One region of the Rhodococcus sp. no. 34 genome, then DNA from elsewhere that is predicted to be linked to it. Evidence: riboswitches for the same ligand, from Rfam matches in the RefSeq annotation. Region 1 holds a riboswitch; each other region holds the start of a gene.

Region 1 (4,513 bases):
GAGCATGTCGTCGAACACGTCTTCTTCGGGACGCTCCGCGAGGCCGAGGTCGTGGTCCATCTTGGCCGCCCGCATCAGCGTCCAGATCTGCTGGCGAATGGCCGGGAGCTTGGACGGGTCGAGTGCGGAGATATTGGAGTGCTCGTCGAGCAGTTGCTCGAGGCGGGAGATGTCGCCGTAGCTTTCGGCGCGGGCCATCGGCGGGATCAGGTGATCGACGAGAGTCGCGTGGGCGCGACGCTTTGCCTGTGTTCCTTCACCCGGATCGTTGACGAGGAACGGGTAGATCAGCGGCAGGTCGCCCAGGGCCGCGTCGGTGCCGCAGTTGCTCGACATGCCGAGTGTCTTGCCGGGCAACCATTCGAGGTTGCCGTGCTTGCCGAGGTGTACAACGGCGTCGGCGCCGAATCCGCCGTTGTCCGGTGTTGCAGCGATCCAGCGGTACGCGGCGAGGTAGTGGTGGCTCGGCGGCAGATCCGGGTCGTGGTAGATCGCGACGGGCTTTTCACCGAATCCCCGCGGCGGCTGGACCATGAGGACGATGTTGTTGAATCGCAGTGCCGCGATGACAATTTCGCCGTCCGGATCCTGCGAGCGGTCGACGTACAGCTCGCCGGGCGCTGCGCCCCAGTGCTCTTCGACACCGCTGCGCAGTTCCTCGGGCAGGGTGGCGAACCATTCGCGGTACTTCGCTGCCGAGATGCGGATCGGATTGCCCTCGAGCTGCTCGGCAGTGAGCCAGTCGGGATCCTGTCCGCCGGCCGCGATCAGGGCATGGATCAGCGCGTCGCCGTCCTTCGCCGCCAGGCCGGGAACTGCGTCCGGACCGTCGACCGGACCGAGGTCGTAACCGGCAGAACGCATTTCGGTGAGCAGGTCGATTGCGCTCGCCGGAGTATCGAGACCGACCGCGTTGCCGATGCGGGCGTGCTTGGTCGGGTACGCCGAGAGCATCAGAGCAACGCGACGCTCGGTGGTGGGAATGTGGCGCAGCTTGCCGTGACGGACCGCGATCCCGGCGACACGGGCAGCGCGCTCGACGTCGGGGACGTACGTGGACAGTCCGTCGGAGTCGATCTCCTTGAATGAGAACGGGACGGTAATGATGCGGCCGTCGAACTCCGGCACCGCCACCTGCGTCGCGACGTCGAGAGGCGACAGTCCGTCGTCGTTCTCGTCCCAGGTGGCGCGGCTACTGGTCAGGCACAGGCCCTGCAGGATGGGGACGTCGAGCGCAGCGAGTGCGGCGACATCCCAGGCTTCGTCGTCGCCACCGGCGGACGCGGTCGCGGGCTTCGTGCCACCGGCAGCAAGAACTGTCACGACCATGGCGTCGGCGCGGCGGAGCGTGCTCAGAAGTTCGGCCTCTGCGGTTCGCAGAGATGCGCAGTAGATCGGCAGCGCGGTGCCACCGGCCTCGGCGACCGCGTCGCACAACGCCTGGATGTACCGGGTGTTTCCGGCCAAATGCTGGGCGCGGTAGTACAGCACTGCGATGACGGGACCGCTCGCCGAGTCGAGATCGGGCGCGAAATCAGCGATTCCCCAGGAAGGCAGGTGAGCCGGCGGCTCGAAACCGTGACCGGTGAGCAGGACGGTGTCGGAGAGGAAGTGGTGCAGCTGTGCCAGATTCTGCGTGCCACCCTCGGCCAGGTAGTTGTGCGCCTCGGCAGCAACGCCGGCGGAGACCGTCGAGCACTCCATGAGGTCGGCATCCGGCGCGTGCTCGCCGCCGAGAACGACTACGGGGAGTCCGGAGGCGAGGACCATGTCCAGGCCGTCTTCCCAGCTGCGACGGCTGCCGAGGATACGAACGATCACGAGGTCGACGCCGTCGAGCAAGGGCGGCAAGTCCTCCGAGACCAGCAAGCGTGAGGGGTTGGCCCAGCGATAGGAGACGCCGTCGCCGGCTTCCTGGCTGGCGCGGGCGCTCAGCAGATCGGTGTCGGACGTGGAGAGCAGAAGAATCACGGGTGAAGCCTTCCTGGGGTTTCGCGCCCCGTGGCACAGATCTGTCATCGACGGCGGTTGAGGGTCTGACTCGTGTTTCCGAGCGGAAACACGTCCCGCTCGAGCAACACTCACAGTGGCGCGACCGCACCGGACTTTCACCGGTTTCCTCAACTGCCGTCACTGGTGGTGGTGATGCTACCGGTCCGCAGAAGGCACTCATGACAGGTCGTACCCTGGAGCCATGCCCACGGACCGTTCACAGCCAGACGCGTGCCCGGGTGCACTGCAAGTTCACCACGCCGCCGATGGCGCACTGGCACGCGTGCGCCTACCCGGCGGACTCCTCACCCCGGTCCAATTGCAGACGCTCGCCGACGCAGCGCGCGATCTGGGCAACGGGCAGATGGAACTCACCTCGAGGGGCAACGTACAACTGCGCTCGGTCTCGGACCCCGAAGCCTTCGCGGCGCGTATCGCTTCGGCCGGTCTGCTGCCGTCAGCGACGCACGAGCGAGTGCGCAACATCCTCGCGTCCCCACTGTCCGGCCGTATCGGGGGCGTCGCCGACATCCGTGAACTGGTCCACCGTCTCGATTCGGCGATCCAAGCGGATCAAGCATTGGCAGATCTGCCAGGGCGAACCCTGTTCACCCTCGACGACGGGAGCGGAGACATCACCGGGCTACGGGGCGATTTCGGACTCCATGCGCGCAGCGCCACCGAGCATTCACTGGTGCTCGCCGGTCACCACACCACTCATCTCGTCCAGGCGGACGACGCCGTCGAATTGCTCCTCGAGGCGGCTCGATCATTCCTCGACGTTCGCGACAAGCACTGGCGCCTGGCCGAGGTTCCGGACGGAATCGAACGCACCCTCGAGCAGCTGGGTCTGAGCGCCGAGTCCACCGTTGCGGCGGACCTCACGCCGGATGCACGGCCCACTATCGGCTGGCTCGAGCAGCGCGACGGGACCGTAGCTCTGGGCGGCGGCCTGCGATTCGGGCTGCTCGACGCTCGGCTGGCCGAGTTCCTCGCCGCCGTCGACAAGCCCGTCGTCGTGACGCCGTGGCGATCGGTGCATATCTTCGACCTCGACGAATGGGCAGCCGAGCAGGTAGTCCGGGTGCTGGCACCCATGGGGTTGATCTTCGACGAGAACTCACCGTGGCTCGAGGTCACCGCCTGCACCGGAAGCCCGGGATGCGAGAAGTCTCTCGCCGATGTGCGCACCGACGCGATCACCGCCGTCGAGCAGGCAGAACTTCCCGTTGGCGGGCGCCAGCACTGGGCCGGGTGCGACCGCAGTTGTGGACGTCCCCGCGGGGACGTAGCGGATGTGATCGCGACGGGTGACGGTTACCGGGTGAATCCGCCCGATCGGTGATGCCTCTATCGTGTGGCACATGATCGAGTACATCCGTGACGGCGCGGAAATCTATCGCCAGTCCTTTGCCACCATTCGGGCCGAAGCCGACCTGAGCCGTTTCCCGGCGGATGTCTCGCAAGCTGTAGTGCGCATGATTCATGCAAGCGGCCAGGTCGATCTAGTCGACGACGTCGCCTTCACACCCGGTGTCGTCTCGGCTGCGCGCGCAGCTCTGCGCGACGGCGCGCCGATTTTCTGCGACGCCCAGATGGTGGCTGCCGGCATCACGCGCAAGCGTCTGCCCGCCGGCAACGACGTCATCTGCACCCTCGGCGATCCGCGGGTTCCCGTGCTGGCGTCGACCATCGACAACACTCGCTCGGCGGCTGCTCTCGAACTGTGGGGAGCCAAGCTCGAGGGCGCTGTTGTCGCGATCGGAAACGCACCCACCGCACTGTTCCATCTCCTGAACCTCATCGAAGCCGGAGCGCCCCGTCCGGCCGCCATCGTCGGAGGTCCGGTCGGCTTCATCGGCGCTGCCGAGTCGAAGGAAGCCCTCATCGAACACGCCAGCGGGATCGATCATCTCGTTCTCCGCGGCCGACGCGGCGGCAGCGCGATCACCGCCGCCGTCGTCAATGCGATTGCGAGCGAAGTCGAATGAGTGCAGGCAAGCTCTGGGGTGTCGGTATCGGCCCCGGCGATCCCGAATTGGTGACCGTCAAGGCCGCCCGCGTCATCGGCGAGGCAGATGTGATTGCCTTCCACTCCGCGCGGCACGGCAAGAGCATCTCCCGCGGAGTTGCAGCGCCGTACATGCGCGAAGGACAGATCGAAGAACACCTCGTCTACCCCGTGACCACCGAGACCGTTGATCATCCCGGCGGATACCAGGGCGCGATGGACGAGTTCTACGAAGCAGCTGCCGAACGGCTGGCAGTTCACCTCGCGGCCGGTCGAACCGTCGCGTTGCTCGCCGCCGGCGATCCGCTCTTCTACAGCTCCTACATGCACATGCACAAGAGACTGGCCGATCGCTTCGACGCCGAAGTGATTCCCGGCGTCACCTCCGTCAGCGCGGCATCTGCTGCACTCGGAAAGCCGCTGGTCGAGGGTGAAGAGATCCTCACGATCCTGCCCGGAACGTTGCCGCAGGCCGAGCTGACCAGGCGGCTCAAGGAAACCGACGCCGCG
Region 2 (4,513 bases), on a different contig from region 1:
CACGGCTACATCTTTCGCGCTTCCTCTGTTGCAATCCGCAGAGATCGATCTCTTGCTCGCTCTCGGACAGGGGAACAATGCCGTAGCACTGGCCAAGGAGATCATCGATCCTGCAGCCAACCCGTGGACGCTCACGTCGGTGGCGCGTTTACGTCAGCGGATCGGCCAGAACGAGGCCGCGGTGGCGCTGTGTCACCAGTTCGACTGGTCTGGCGTATCCTATCCGCGGGCACAGATGGAATCGCTTCTGGTGCAAGCGGTTGCACACTCCGAGCTGGGTGAGCCACGCCTCGCCTCTCAGGAGTGGTCCAGAGCGTGCAGCATCGCGGATCAGACCGGACTTCTACGTTCGTTCGCGACCATCGCATCGTCGGACGTCGAGAAACTCGAATCGATGGCCGAAACGAAATCGCGTGCACTCGCCGAATTCTCGAAAAGGGCTCCTGCGGAATCTTTTCCGGAATTCGTACATATCGTGGAGCTGACCGAACGCGAACAGAAAGTCCTCTCACTCCTGGCGCTCGGCATGGGGTCGGCTGCGATGGCCGACAAACTGTACGTGTCCGTCAACACCGTCAAGACTCAACTGCGCACTCTCTACAAGAAGCTCGACGTACACAATCGAAACGAAGCGATCACGAGGGCACGCCAACTGCGCTTGCTGTAGTCCGGGGTCGGATCTGATTTCGGACTACATTCTGTAGGCATGAGCACCGATTCCTGCGTCTTCTGCAAGATCGTCGCGCTGACCGAGCCGGCGATTCTCGTTCACGAGAGCGAGACAACTCTCGCATTCCTCGATGCACGGCCGGTGAGTCGCGGACACACCCTGGTGGTCCCCAAGCGTCATGCAGAGAACCTCGATGCTCTCGAAAGTCACGAAGGCGCAGAGATGTTCCGCGTCGGCACGCTCATCGCAGGAGCTCTACGCCGCTGCGACATCGCCGCTGACGGAGTCAACTTTCTCGTCAACGACGGGCGTGCCGCGGGCCAAACCGTGTTCCACTCGCACCTGCACGTCGTCCCCCGCCATCGCGGCGACAAGGCGAAGTTCGCTGCTGGACTCCTCGCCGGGCGAGCCGTCGAGCTGGAGCAGGTGGGCGCGTCGATCCGAAGTCAGCTCACCGTGTGAAGGAATTCCGTCACCACTTCGCGATAGCGCTGCGGTTGATCGTCGTGGACCAGGTGGCCTGCATCGGCAATACGTACGTACCGAGTTCCCGGCCTCTCGGCCATCTCTCGCATCTGTCCCTCAGGGGTGATGGTGAACTCTCCCTCGATCAGCAAGGTCGGCACCTCGATCGCCTTCCACTGATCCCAGAAATGCCTCGTGCCCCACTCCTCCGAGATGTCGCGGAAGGTCGACACGTCGCCGTGCAGGTACCACCCGTCGTCGCGGCGGTCGAAAGAGTCGAGAAAGTACTGGCCGGCGACGGGGCCGAAGAATTCCTTCATCGCCTCCTCGGAAGCAAACGGCTGCGGCCACGCCGAGATCATCTGCGCCCAGTCCGCAGCGGTGCGTCCACGAAAGTCCGGGGCCATGTCTTCGAGGACCAGCGCACAAACCTTTTCGGGATGCGCGGCGGCGAAGCACCACGCATGCAGAGCCCCCATCGAATGACCGATCACGATCATCGGCTCCTCGATGGACGCAACCGCCGATGTCAGGTCCTCGACGAATGCCTCGGTAGTCAGTGCCGCTGGCGCCGGCCTGCCGTGACCGGCAGCGTCGAAGGTGTAGACGTGGCCGAACTCGCGGATCCACGGCACATGGCGACGCCACGTTCGGGAGCTGCCCATGAGGCCGTGCAACAACAGAATCGGTTGTCCCGTTCCACCTTCGTCATGCAACACGAGTGTCACGGTACGCGGTGAAGGTGCGCGGGTAATGTCGCTTGCATGGCAGTCGTGAAGATCAATGCAATCGAGGTCCCCGAGGGCGCCGGCCCCGAACTGGAGAAGCGCTTCGCAGCACGCGCTCACGCAGTCGAGAACTCCCCGGGCTTTCTCGGATTCCAACTCCTCCGCCCCACCGCCGGTGAGAGCCGCTACTTCGTGGTGACTCAGTGGGAGTCCGAGCAGGCGTTCGCCGATTGGCGTGACGGCCCCGCCCGTGAAGCCCATTCCGGCGAGCGCGCGAAGCCCGTCGCTTCGGGTGCGTCGTTGCTCGAATTCGAAGTTGTCCTGGACGTCGCCGCAAAGAGCTGATCTCGAGCGATTGTGCCTGCCTTGGCGGGCACAATCGACGGTCATCTCGGCTTCACGCGTTGACACGGTGCGGGCTGTAGTGCAAAAGTTCGCATGTAAACGCGATGGTCCGACAGGAATCCGGTGAAAGCCCGGAGCGGTCGCGCCACTGTAATTCGAGGTGAAGTGCCTTTTTCGGCACGACTATTTCGACAGCCAGACACTTCGGCCATCGCATGGACCTAGGGGACGCGAAAATCCCAGGAGGCTTCGATGGCTCTCGCCTATTCTCCCGATACGTCGATCGATTCGACTCGTCTTGCTTTCCTCGCCGCTGCAGTAGTTCTGTTCGCGATGCTGGCTCTCTACCTGGTCGGGTTCGACCAGGGCGCTATCTCTCGCACCGGCATGTACATGCATGAATTGATGCACGACGGTCGACACTTGATGGGCCTGCCGTGCCACTAGTCGACAATTTCACGAAGCTTCTCATTCGTGGTTTGTTGGCTGGTCTGATCGCAGGCATCCTTGCCGGCGGAGTTGCATTCGTGCTGGGTGAACCGCACGTCAACGCTGCCATTGCGATCGAAGAAGCCAACAGCGCCACCGGTGAGGTTTCCGGCGAAGCCGCTGGGCATTCGCACGGTGACGAAGAAGAACCACTGGTGAGCCGCGACGGGCAGCGCGCCGGGCTGTTCCTGGCCACGGCGCTTGCCGGACTGGCGCTCGGGGCGATCTTCTCGGTCGTTGCCAATTACGCTCGACGACTCACCGTAATGTCCGGGCCGTTGTTGGCGATCACCATCGCCGTCGGTGGTTGGCTGGCTATCGAGGCTGTCCCCTTTTTCAAGTACCCGGCCAATCCGCCGGCCGTCGGAGATCCCGACACCATCAACCAGCGCACACTGCTGTGGCTGGCCGCCGTGATTCTCGGGCTGCTGTCCGTCACCGCGGCAGCAGCGGCTGCAAAGGCAGTTTCCGGGCACGAGTTCCTCAGTGTGCGCATCGCTGCTCCGGTGGCTGCGTTCCTGGTGATCGTCGCGATCGGTTACGTCTCGCTTCCCGGCATCAACGAGGTGGGCGAGGACTTCCCGGCAACTCTGCTGTGGGAGTTCCGACTTTCCTCGCTCGCTACGCAGGCGACGCTCTGGCTCGTACTCGGGTTGGCATTCGCCTTCCTTACCGAGCGCGCGACCAAGAACACCGAAGTAGCAAAGAAGTACGCCCTTCGCTGAACCTGCTGTGCGCCTTTATTAACCTCCCGCGGTTAATAAAGGCGCACAGCAGTTCTTTTTCAGCTCAGATGATGCACTTCTTGCAGTCCGTACACCGGCGTCGGGATGCCCTCGTAACGCGCCTTCAATTGCAACGCCAAGTACAGCGAGTAGTGGCGCGACTGGTGCAGATTGCCTCCGTGGAACCACAGCGCTTCCTGCTGCGTCGGCTTCCACATGTTGCGCTGCTCGCCTTCCCACGGTCCCGGATCCTTGGTGGTGTTCGACCCCAGGCCCCACACCTTGCCGACCTTGTCGGCGGTGTCCTGACCGATCAGATCCGCCACCCAGCCGTTCATCGAGCCGTAGCCGGTCGCGTAGACCACCACGTCGGCAGGCAATTCCGTACCGTCTTCGAGGATCACGCTGTTCTCGGTCAGCTCACGAATGTTGCCGTGCGCGAGCTTGATGTCCCCGTTCGCGACCAGTTCGGCCGCGCCGACGTCGATGTAGTAGCCCGAGCCGCGTCGTAGGTACTTCATGAACAGGCCCGAACCGTCGTCGCCCCAGTCGTGCTCGAAGCCCGCCTTCTCGAGGCGATCGTAGAAATCCTTGTCGCGCTCACGGATTGCGTCGTACACCGGGATCTGGAACTCGTGCATGATCCGGTACGGCAGCGAACCGAACGTGAGGTCCGCCTTGTGTGTCGTCATGCCGGCGGCCAGTGCTCGCTCCGAGTACAGATCGCCCAAGCCCAAATCCATCAGCGAATCCGACTTCACGATGTGCGTCGAGCTGCGCTGCACCATCGTGACGTCGATACCGTTCTCCCACAGTGCGCCGCAGATGTCGTGCGAGGAGTTGTTGGCCCCGATCACGACGACCTTCTTGCCCACGTACTGATCCGGGCCGGGGTGCTTGCTCGAGTGGTGCTGATCGCCGAGGAACTTGTCCTGCCCGGGGAACGTCGGAACGTTGGCCTTGCCGGACATACCCGTCGCCATCACCAACTGCTTGGGACGCAACGTCAACTTCTCGCCGTTGCGGTTGACCTCGACGGTCCATTCCTGGGTCTTCTCGTCGAACGACGCCGAGGTGCAGGTCGTGGAACT
Region 3 (4,513 bases), on a different contig from region 1:
ACCGATGAAACCGATTCCACCGGCAACGCTGACTGCTGCGCCCGCCAGTACGGAGACCGCGAGCAAGGACAAGACACGGAACCGTCGGACGTTCATACCGAGTGCAGCGGCCCCGTCGTCACCGGTCTGCAAAACGTCCATCCATCGCGAACTGAACAGAAGGGCTGTGCCGACGACGGCCAGTGTGATCGTCGGGAAGATCAGCGTCGACCATCGTGCATCACCGAATCCGCCGGCAATCCAGTGCATCACCGACGTCACGTGCCGATCATCGGCCAATACCAGGATGCAAAAGGTGATGAGGGCCGAGAATATCTGGGCGAGCGCGACACCCACCAAAATGATCGCGGTCGGCTGCGGATACCGGCCGCCGATCAGCAGTGCGAGAAACAACGGGATCATCGCCCCGGCGAATGCTGCGACCGGAATCGTGAAAACCCCGAGGAGGCCGGCGCCGAAACCCAGCACCGACACGAGCACCACCATGAATCCCGCGCCCGACGAGACTCCGAGGAGATACGGATCGGCAAGCGGATTACGGGTGACAGCCTGAGCAACAGCGCCCGACATCGCCAACGAAGCACCCACCACCGCGGCAGTGAGTGCACGTGGCAGGCGGGAGTCGATCACGATCGACTCCCGCGCCGCGGTCCACCACGTCTCGAAAGTCCCTGGCGCCAAACGGGCTCCGACTATCGCCCAGACGTCACCGACGGGAATGCGAACCGATCCCAAGGAGACGGCCAACCCCAGGACGATCGCCAAGGCGACCGCCAAGCCGACAAGCAGGGCGCCGTACCCGTAACGCGTGCGGGTCACTTCGCCGCGTCAGCGCCTGGATGGAAGGCTGTTGCGATGGTCTGTGCCGAACGCACCAACCGTGAACTCTCGAACAGGTCAGCGAGAGGAACCACGACGAACCGGTTCTGCTGCACAGCAGGGGTGGTCGCCATCAACGGCTGGGCACGGAGGAAGTCGATCTTCTGCTCGGCGGTCTTGTCGCCGTAGTCGATGACCACGATCGCCTGGGGTGCACGCTCGGCAACAGCTTCCCACGATGCGTCGATGTAGGGCTTTGTCCCTTCGGCGAAGATGTTCGAGACGCCGGAGTATTCCGCGACCAATTGACCGACGCCGACTCCGCCGATGGTCGTCGGAACCTGGTCACCGCTGTCGTAGAAGAAGGTCGGTACCGGCGCCGCGTCTCCGACCGAAGCGCGGACGGAATCGAGACCATCGCTGATCTCCTCTGCGACCTCGCGGGCGGAATCTTCGACGCCCAGGACTCGACCGAGTTGCGTGTAGTCGTTCTCGAGCAATCCGATGTCGGGGAAACCGGTGCCACAGTATTCCGAGAAGAGGAAGGTGTTGATTCCGCGCTCGCCGAAAGCGTCTCGGGAACGGCCTTGCTTCTCGTTGAAGGCACTGGTCATTCCTCCGACCACGAAGTCCGGATCGACGTCGAGAACCTGCTCCATGCTGGGGAACGTATCGGAAAGGCTGGGAATCTTGTTGAATACATCGGCGGTCTCGGCAGTTGGCGGGTTGTCGCTGTACGCCCGCCCGACAATCCGATCACCCGCGCCGATCTCGATGAGGGCTTCGGTGACGTGTCCGTTCAAAGACACGATGCGCTGCGGCGGCGAATCGAAGGTCATCTCGCGATCGCAGTTGGTCACGGACACCGGCTGTGCGAAGGATTCCGCAGCAGACGCCGACTCTGATTCCTGACCTTTGGAACAACCTGCCGAAACCAAGGCGACCGCGATGAGAACAGCGGCGGCGCGGGACGGGGAGAACTGAAGTGACACGGGGACCTCGTAAGGGCTCTGAGCCACGAATGAGAATCCGACAGACAACTCCGCCCGCACGCTGATCCTCGGCCAGAGCTCCTGCTGGACTTCCTTTTCGTAGACCACGACGAATGGATGTCGCACACCGCGCGGCGGGTAATCGGGCTTGCCGACACTCGGTGACTACCGAGAATCGACCTACCGTTGCGGGTCAGCGCCGGATTCGGACCGGCTTCCCCCACACGCGTGGCTTGCAAGTGCTTCGAGCAGTATGCATGACGTTTCCGATTCAAGACCAAACGCCCACTACAGTCGATCTGGCCAGACGCCCCCACACACCGGAGTTGATACATGACACGCTGGGCCCAAACCGTCGTCGCCCGGAAATGGTGGGTACTGAGCCTCGCGGTTCTGATAGTTCTCATCAGCGGGGTGTGGGGACTCGGAGTGTTCGGCAAGCTCAGCCAGGGCGGCTTCATCGATCCGGGCAGCGACTCCGCGAAGGTCGCCGACATCATCGAAGACAATCTCGGACCGCAGACCCCGGACATCATCGCGATCTACTCGCCCACGGACGGCAAGACTCTGGACGACATCGGGCCGGCAGTGACAGCCGCCGTCGACCAGTTCAAAACCGAAGTGCCGACCGCTTCGGTGAAATCGTATTGGGGAACAGACGCCGCAGCGAAGGCCAGCCTGCTCTCGAACGACGGATCCATGGCGGCCGTCGCGATCACGTTGGCACCGGACTCGGGCATCACGCCGGCCACTTTCGCCGATCTCTTGCCGAAGCTCGAAGTCGAAGGTGCCGAGGCACAATTCGCGGGTAACACCGTCGTCGGCGTCGCATTCAACACCAAGCTCGAGAAGGACCTGGTGGTCGCCGAAGCCATCGCCATTCCGATCACTCTGGTGCTGTTGGTCTTCATCTTCGGCGGCATCGTCGCTGCTGCCGTGCCCGTGTTCGTGGGTGTACTCAGTGTCCTGAGCGCTTTGGCCGTTCTGCGAATCCTCACGCTGATCACCGATGTGTCCTCGTTCTCGATCAACGTCGCTTCTCTTCTCGGGTTGGGACTGGCCATCGACTACGGACTGTTCGTGGTCGGTCGGTTCCGTGAAGAACTGAATTCGGGCTCGGACCCGGGAGCGGCTGCTCAGCGGACAGTTCTGACGGCGGGTCGCACCGTCATGTTCTCGGGTCTACTGCTGATCTGTGCGTTCAGCGGCATGCTCGTATTCCCCCAGGCCGTCATCCGGTCTCTGGGCTTCGGCGCGATCGCCGCAGTATTGAGCGCGGCCGTCCTGTCGCTGACCGCTGTGCCTGCGCTGCTTGCCATTCTGGGGCATCGCATCAACGCCCTGACGTGGCGCAAGGATGCGGCGCAACGCGGCGAGGAACGCTCGCGCAAGTTCTGGGGCCGCGTCGTCACGTGGGTGATGAAGCGTCCGGTCGCAGTCTCGGTGACAATCGTGGCTGTGCTGCTCGTGATGGCCTCGCCGCTGCTCGGCGCCCGGCTGGGAGAGCTCTCGTACACCGCACTACCGGACAACGACCCCGCTCGCGTCGCGATGGACACGTTGGTCAACGACTTCCCGCAAACCGGAAATGGCGCAACGATGATCCTTCAGGCCGAGGACGGGAACACTCTCACCCCGGCCGAAGGTGCAGCGATCGCCGAGTCCGCCGGTCAAGTCGAGGGCATCGGTCAGGCGACCGTCGTCGCGAGCACCAATCAACTCGTCGCGGTTCAGGCTCTCTACAGCGAGGGCTCTACACCCCAATCACAGAGCGCCGCAGTGACAGATCTGCGTGCGATCTCCGCTCCCGACGGAACGGTGCTGCTTGTCGGCGGCGGTCAAGCCATGGTCGACGACGGCAACAACGCCGTCCTGCACTGGCTACCGGTGATGATCCTCATCATGGTCGGATCCACCCTGATCCTGTTGTTCCTCGCGTTCGGTTCGGTGGTGCTGCCGATCAAGGCGGTGCTGATGGCAGCCCTGAGCCTCGCGACCACCTTCGGTGTCCTCACCTTCGTCTTCCAGGACGGACACGGCGTCGAACTCCTCGGGGTCAGTCAAACTCCGCTGGAGGCGACGTTCGTCGTGCTCATCCTGGCGGTGGTGTTCGGATTGTCCACGGACTACGAGGTTTTCCTGATGTCACGGATGGTCGAGGCCAAGAACGCGGGAGCGACGACAGAGGAAGCGGTCAAGTTCGGAACCGAGCGCACCGGCCGCATCGTGACGGCTGCCGCCTTACTCCTGATAGTGGTGACGGGGGCCTTCGCAATGTCAGGGCTGTCAGTGATGAAGTTCCTGGGCGTCGGCATGATCGTCGCGCTGATCGTCGACGCGACCATCATCCGCATGTTGCTCGTGCCCTCGCTCGTGAAGTTGATGGGCGAAGCGAACTGGTGGGCTCCTGTGTGGATGAAAAAGGTTCACGCGAAGGTCGGCATCGGCCACTGATCGCGACTGGATCATGTCGCTGAAGAGTGCCTGGGATCCTGCGGAGAGCCGTGTTTGACTAGGGGTCGTGGATGACTTACCTGAGAGTGTTGTGGTCGGCTCAGCAGTGTTTTCGCGTGTCGACTCGGACGATTCGTTGGCGTGCTGGACATCGATCATCGATGTCCAGGGGGTCGGTGACTCCAGGCCGGTGAGTCTGGTTATCGAGCCGGCCACCGTGCCGGAGTCTGCGGTGTGTGAGCTCGCTG
Region 4 (4,513 bases), on a different contig from region 1:
CGACTTGATTTGCCGAGTCGGCGAGGGGTTGGTCGTCGCGGACGAACGACCAGGCCAGAATGGTGACGGGTCCGGTGAGCATGCCCTTGACCGGCTTGTCGGTCAGCGACTGCGCGTACATGATCCAGTCGACGGTCATCTGTTTCGGGCGGGAGACGTCGCCGTACAGAATCGGCGGACGCACGCAGCGGGTGCCGTACGACTGGACCCAACCGTTGGCGGTGGCGAAGAATCCGTCCAACTGCTCCGCGAAGTACTGGACCATGTCGTTGCGTTCCGGCTCACCGTGAACAAGAACGTCCAGGTCCAGCTTTTCCTGGAGCGCAACAACTTCGGCAATTTCGGCGCGCATACGGTTGACGTACTCGGCTTCGTCGATCTCGCCCTTGCGCAGTGCTGCGCGAGCGATGCGGATCTTCGAGGTTTGCGGGTACGAACCGATTGTCGTCGTGGGCAGCGGCGGCAGAGAAAGCAGTTCGTCCTGGGCAGCGCGACGTTCGGCGGCGGGCGCGCGACCGGTCGCCGAGTTCAGCACGGCGGCCAGGCGTCCCCGAACACTCGCATCATTGAGTCTGCGATCGTCCTTGCGGGTCGACGCGGCCGCTCGTGCCAGAGCGAACTCGTCCTCCACCGACTCTCGGCCCTGTGTGAGAGCGGTTGCGAGAGTAACTACTTCCTTGACCTTCTCGGTGCCGAACGCGAGCCACGAGCGCAGGGCCTTGTCGACATCGGCTTCTGCGGCGAGAGTGTACGGAACGTGCAGCAGGGAGCACGATGTGGAGACGGCAAGAGTATCCACGCTGCCCAACAGAGCACCTAACGTGCTCAGTGCCGAATCCAGATCCGACCGCCAGATGTTTCGTCCGTCGACCACACCGGCGACGACCAGTTTGCGGGCGAGTTCGGGGACGGAGCCGATCGAATCCTGACCGGCCACCAGGTCGACGGCAAATCCTTCGACGCCGGTGGACGCAAGCGCGGGCAGCGCCTCACGCAGCGAACCGAAGTACGACGCCAACAGGATCGACGGCCGCTCGGACAGCGCTGAAAGCTGTTCGTACGCAGCGCGTGCCGCTTCGATTTCCTCGTCGGTGCGATCGCCCACGAGGGCCGGTTCGTCGAGCTGAACCCAGCTCGCACCGGCCTTCGCGAGCCGACCGAGTAGATCCGCGTAGAGGGGGAGTAGTTCGTCGAGTCGCGAGAGCAGCGGCTCGTCAGTGCCGACAGCCTTCGAGAGCAGCAGGAAGGTGACCGGTCCGATGACGACCGGGCGGGCTGCAATGCCGTCGGAAAGTGCTTCTGCCAGTTCGGACAAGACCTTGGACGGGTCGAGTGCGAACGTGGTGGACGGCGAGATCTCCGGCACCAGGTAGTGGTAGTTGGTGTCGAACCACTTCGTCATTTCGAGCGGCGCGATGGTGTCCGTCCCACGGGCAGCGGCAAAGTAGCGGTCCAACGGATCGGCGACCGACGCGACGCGGTCGGGCAGCGCGCCGAGAAGAACTGCGGTGTCGAGCATCTGGTCGTAGAAGGAGAAGGTATTGACCGGGACGGAGTCGAGGCCCAGGTCACGGAGGTCGGCCAAGCCCTGCCGACGGAGGTCACGGGCGACAGCCTGCAGGGCGTCGGCGTCGATGCGCCCTGCCCAGTAGCTTTCGGTTGCCCGCTTGAGTTCTCGATGAGGACCGATGCGCGGTGAGCCCAGCACGGTCGAAGTGAATGTTGTTGTCACGGAGTTTCTCCAGATTGCCAATGCATTGATGGCCACTGCCGGCAGACGGGTATACCTCACGAGACCCCGAGTTTCAGCGGGCAGCACTGCCCGCACCGCACACGAGGTCCGATGGAGATCTACACGCCCATTCCACGAGGCGGTGGACCGTCGGGCACGGCGTGCCCGACACAGTCGGCAGGTCTTCGGACTCGCGGGCACTCGATCGAGTTGGATCGAACCTACTGGCCGTCGCTTCCCAGGCGGATGCCCAGTGCACATGAACGGCGGTCGTTCCTGCTTACCGCTGCGGGACAGTCCCGGATTTTCACCGGGTTCCCTCTCACCCCGACAGCTTGCGCTGACGGAGCTTCGACGCCGGGACCGGTCTTCGGGGCTCCTCATGACCGTGCCGGGCGAACCAGCTGCATCGACCAGCATAAGGCCAACCCTCCCTGAGCAGTCAAGGAGAGTCGGCGAAGGGCGCTATGCGCGTGACATGTAGGAATTCGAGTCCGGTGGTACGCGCGGAAGATTTTCGGAGGAACGTAGATTCTCCGCCATTTCGACAAGCAGATCCTGTGAAGACGGTGAGAGGTCGACGACACGGGAGGTGAGGTTCCGCAGGCGCACGTTGTGCAGCTGTTCGAGGAGGGAGAGGTCTGCCTCGCCACCTGAGATCGCGGGCGGAGTGTGATCGGACGGGGCGTAGAAGTAGTCCGGATGGACGTTGAAGAAGTGGGCGAGGGCGGCAACCACTTCGGGTGACGGATTGGTTCGGACGCCGGTGCGCAGTTGCGACAGGTACGGCGTGGAGATACGGCAGCCGAACTCGGTCATGCCGCGAACGACCATCGCGTTGGTGACGTGAAAGTCGGCAGTCTCGAACAGCGAGTTCAAGCGTTCGTTGAACTGGTTCGACATGAGACGTCCCTTCCCCCGCTACGCACAGGCTCCGTCGATTCAATTAACTGCATCATAGCCAGGTATCGAACGATTAGCTGTTTCGGATTCTCGCGAAGCAGTCGTTTGCAGGGAAAATCCCTAGGGTAGAAGGTCCCTACTTTGAGTGATCTGGACAAATTGCCATCACGAATCGAACGGCGAACTATTTGCCGGGGAAGGCGATTCCAGACGCGCGGATCAGAGCCAGCCGTTCGACTCGGCGATTCTGACGGCTTCCGCGCGCGTCGACGCACCCGTCTTACCCATCGCGGATGACAGATGATTTCGAACCGTCCCTGCGGACAAAAAGAGCGCCCCTGCGATGGCTGCCACGGGTGCGCCGTCGTGAGCGGCGCGCAGTACTTGGGTCTCACGCTCCGTCAGAGGCGACTCGCCGCTGACGAGGCTGTCGGCCGCAAGGGTGGGATCGACGACGCGCAGTCCGGCGTGGACACGCCTGACTGCGTCGGCCAGCTGCCTGGCGGGGGTGTCCTTGACGACGAACCCGCCGGCCCCGGCGTGCAGGGCTTTGCGAAGAAATCCGGGACGTCCGAACGTGGTGACGATCAGGACTCGGGTGTCGGGTGCTGCCTCGCGAAGGGCCGCCGTCGCGGCGATTCCGTCCATGCCGGGCATCTCGACGTCCAGAAGCGCGACGTCCGGGCGGTGTTCGAGAACGGCGGACACCACCTCGTCGCCGCGACCGACCTCGGCCACCACGGACAGGTCGGATTCCAGATCGAGCAGCGCGGCCAAAGCTCCTCGCACGAGCGCCTGATCGTCCGCCAAGAGCAGCCGTATGGTTGCTCGATCGCCCTGGCTGTTCACTCTGTCTCCTGTTCGACTACCTGAAGTGCAAACCCCTGCGGCTGGGGATGAGTGATGATCACTCGTGCGCCCGACGCTCCGGCGCGCTCGCGCAATCCGATCAGACCGTTTCCGGAAGACGTCGACTCGGCCCCTCGTCCGTCGTCGACGACCGACGCACTATTTTCGTCGACCGTGATCCGGCAGTGGGTCGCACCGCTGTGTCGAACGACGTTGGTGACGCCCTCACGGATCGTCCATGCAAAGAGTTCCCGAAGACGCGTGGGAACCATGTCGGTACTGCTCGGCACCTCGTCCTCGATACCAGCCGCACGCAATGCCTCTCGCGCTCGGGCTATCTCGACGGGAAGAGAAATCCCACGAAATCCTTCGACGGCCGAGCGCACGTCTGCCAACGCGTCACGCGAAAGTCTTTCGAGGTCGTCGAGTTCGTTGCGCGCACGTTCGATATCGACATCGAGTAGGCGATTGGCCAGTTCGGCTTTGATCGTGATGACGGTCAGCGAGTGCCCGAGGATGTCGTGCAGATCGCGCGCCATCCTCGTTCGCTCCTCCATGATTGCCCGCTGCTCCTGCTCTTCGCGTTCATGGAGTATGGCGAAGTTGCGGCTGATCAGGGACATGATTCCCCAGGTCGCGAACGCGGCCGCGCAGACTCCGAGTGAGAGTCCGGAGTAGTTTCCCCATCCGGACGAGAGGCTGACTATCTCCACGGAGGCCGCGAACACCAAGGCGAGAATGCCGCCGGCGACGGTCGGCAACAGCGTCACCGCTGTCACCGCGAGGTACGGTGCTGCTGCCAAACCTGTCGGCCCGACGCTCACGATCATCACAGCGGCCAACGCGGTCAAGGCGGACAGAGCCAGTGCAGCTTCGCGAATCGTCGGCCGAGTCATCGTCATTCGACGCCGCTGCTGCGTTGTGGCGAAGGTGTAGAGGTAGAGGGCACTGAAGGCGATCGTCGCGAGAATCCCTGTCCAGCCGCGCAGTTCGTCGCGCAGATTCCATCCCTCGATCAGCGGCCCGCCG

The links. A riboswitch is a leader RNA that binds a small molecule or an ion and turns the genes downstream of it on or off. The one in region 1 is predicted to bind cobalamin.
Region 2: another riboswitch for cobalamin. It lies ahead of ACYP01_RS11525 (CbtB domain-containing protein); the one in region 1 lies ahead of ACYP01_RS21890 (cobaltochelatase subunit CobN).
Region 3: another riboswitch for cobalamin. It lies ahead of ACYP01_RS06585 (ABC transporter substrate-binding protein); the one in region 1 lies ahead of ACYP01_RS21890 (cobaltochelatase subunit CobN).
Region 4: another riboswitch for cobalamin. It lies ahead of metE (5-methyltetrahydropteroyltriglutamate--homocysteine S-methyltransferase); the one in region 1 lies ahead of ACYP01_RS21890 (cobaltochelatase subunit CobN).

What each region holds. Positions count from the first base shown of each region.
Region 1 is NZ_BAAILK010000046.1:130,222-134,734, reverse strand. It holds gene ACYP01_RS21890 (cobaltochelatase subunit CobN) at 1-1,971, opposite strand, end outside; cobalamin riboswitch at 2,011-2,143, opposite strand; gene cobG (precorrin-3B synthase) at 2,195-3,337, shown strand; gene ACYP01_RS21880 (precorrin-8X methylmutase) at 3,357-3,983, shown strand; gene cobJ (precorrin-3B C(17)-methyltransferase) at 3,980-4,513, shown strand, end outside.
Region 2 is NZ_BAAILK010000026.1:520,649-525,161, forward strand. It holds gene ACYP01_RS11505 (helix-turn-helix transcriptional regulator) at 1-667, shown strand, start outside; gene ACYP01_RS11510 (HIT family protein) at 707-1,132, shown strand; gene ACYP01_RS11515 (alpha/beta fold hydrolase) at 1,117-1,854, opposite strand; gene mhuD (mycobilin-forming heme oxygenase MhuD) at 1,900-2,208, shown strand; cobalamin riboswitch at 2,297-2,435, shown strand; gene ACYP01_RS11525 (CbtB domain-containing protein) at 2,461-2,655, shown strand; gene ACYP01_RS11530 (CbtA family protein) at 2,646-3,422, shown strand; gene ACYP01_RS11535 (NAD(P)-binding domain-containing protein) at 3,482-4,513, opposite strand, start outside.
Region 3 is NZ_BAAILK010000023.1:128,634-133,146, reverse strand. It holds gene ACYP01_RS06590 (FecCD family ABC transporter permease) at 1-819, opposite strand, end outside; gene ACYP01_RS06585 (ABC transporter substrate-binding protein) at 816-1,811, opposite strand; cobalamin riboswitch at 1,928-2,073, opposite strand; gene ACYP01_RS06580 (MMPL family transporter) at 2,145-4,265, shown strand; gene ACYP01_RS06575 (hypothetical protein) at 4,333-4,513, shown strand, end outside.
Region 4 is NZ_BAAILK010000012.1:329,404-333,916, reverse strand. It holds gene metE (5-methyltetrahydropteroyltriglutamate--homocysteine S-methyltransferase) at 1-1,732, opposite strand, end outside; cobalamin riboswitch at 1,892-2,116, opposite strand; gene ACYP01_RS02445 (helix-turn-helix domain-containing protein) at 2,198-2,635, opposite strand; gene ACYP01_RS02440 (response regulator transcription factor) at 2,855-3,484, opposite strand; gene ACYP01_RS02435 (sensor histidine kinase) at 3,481-4,513, opposite strand, start outside.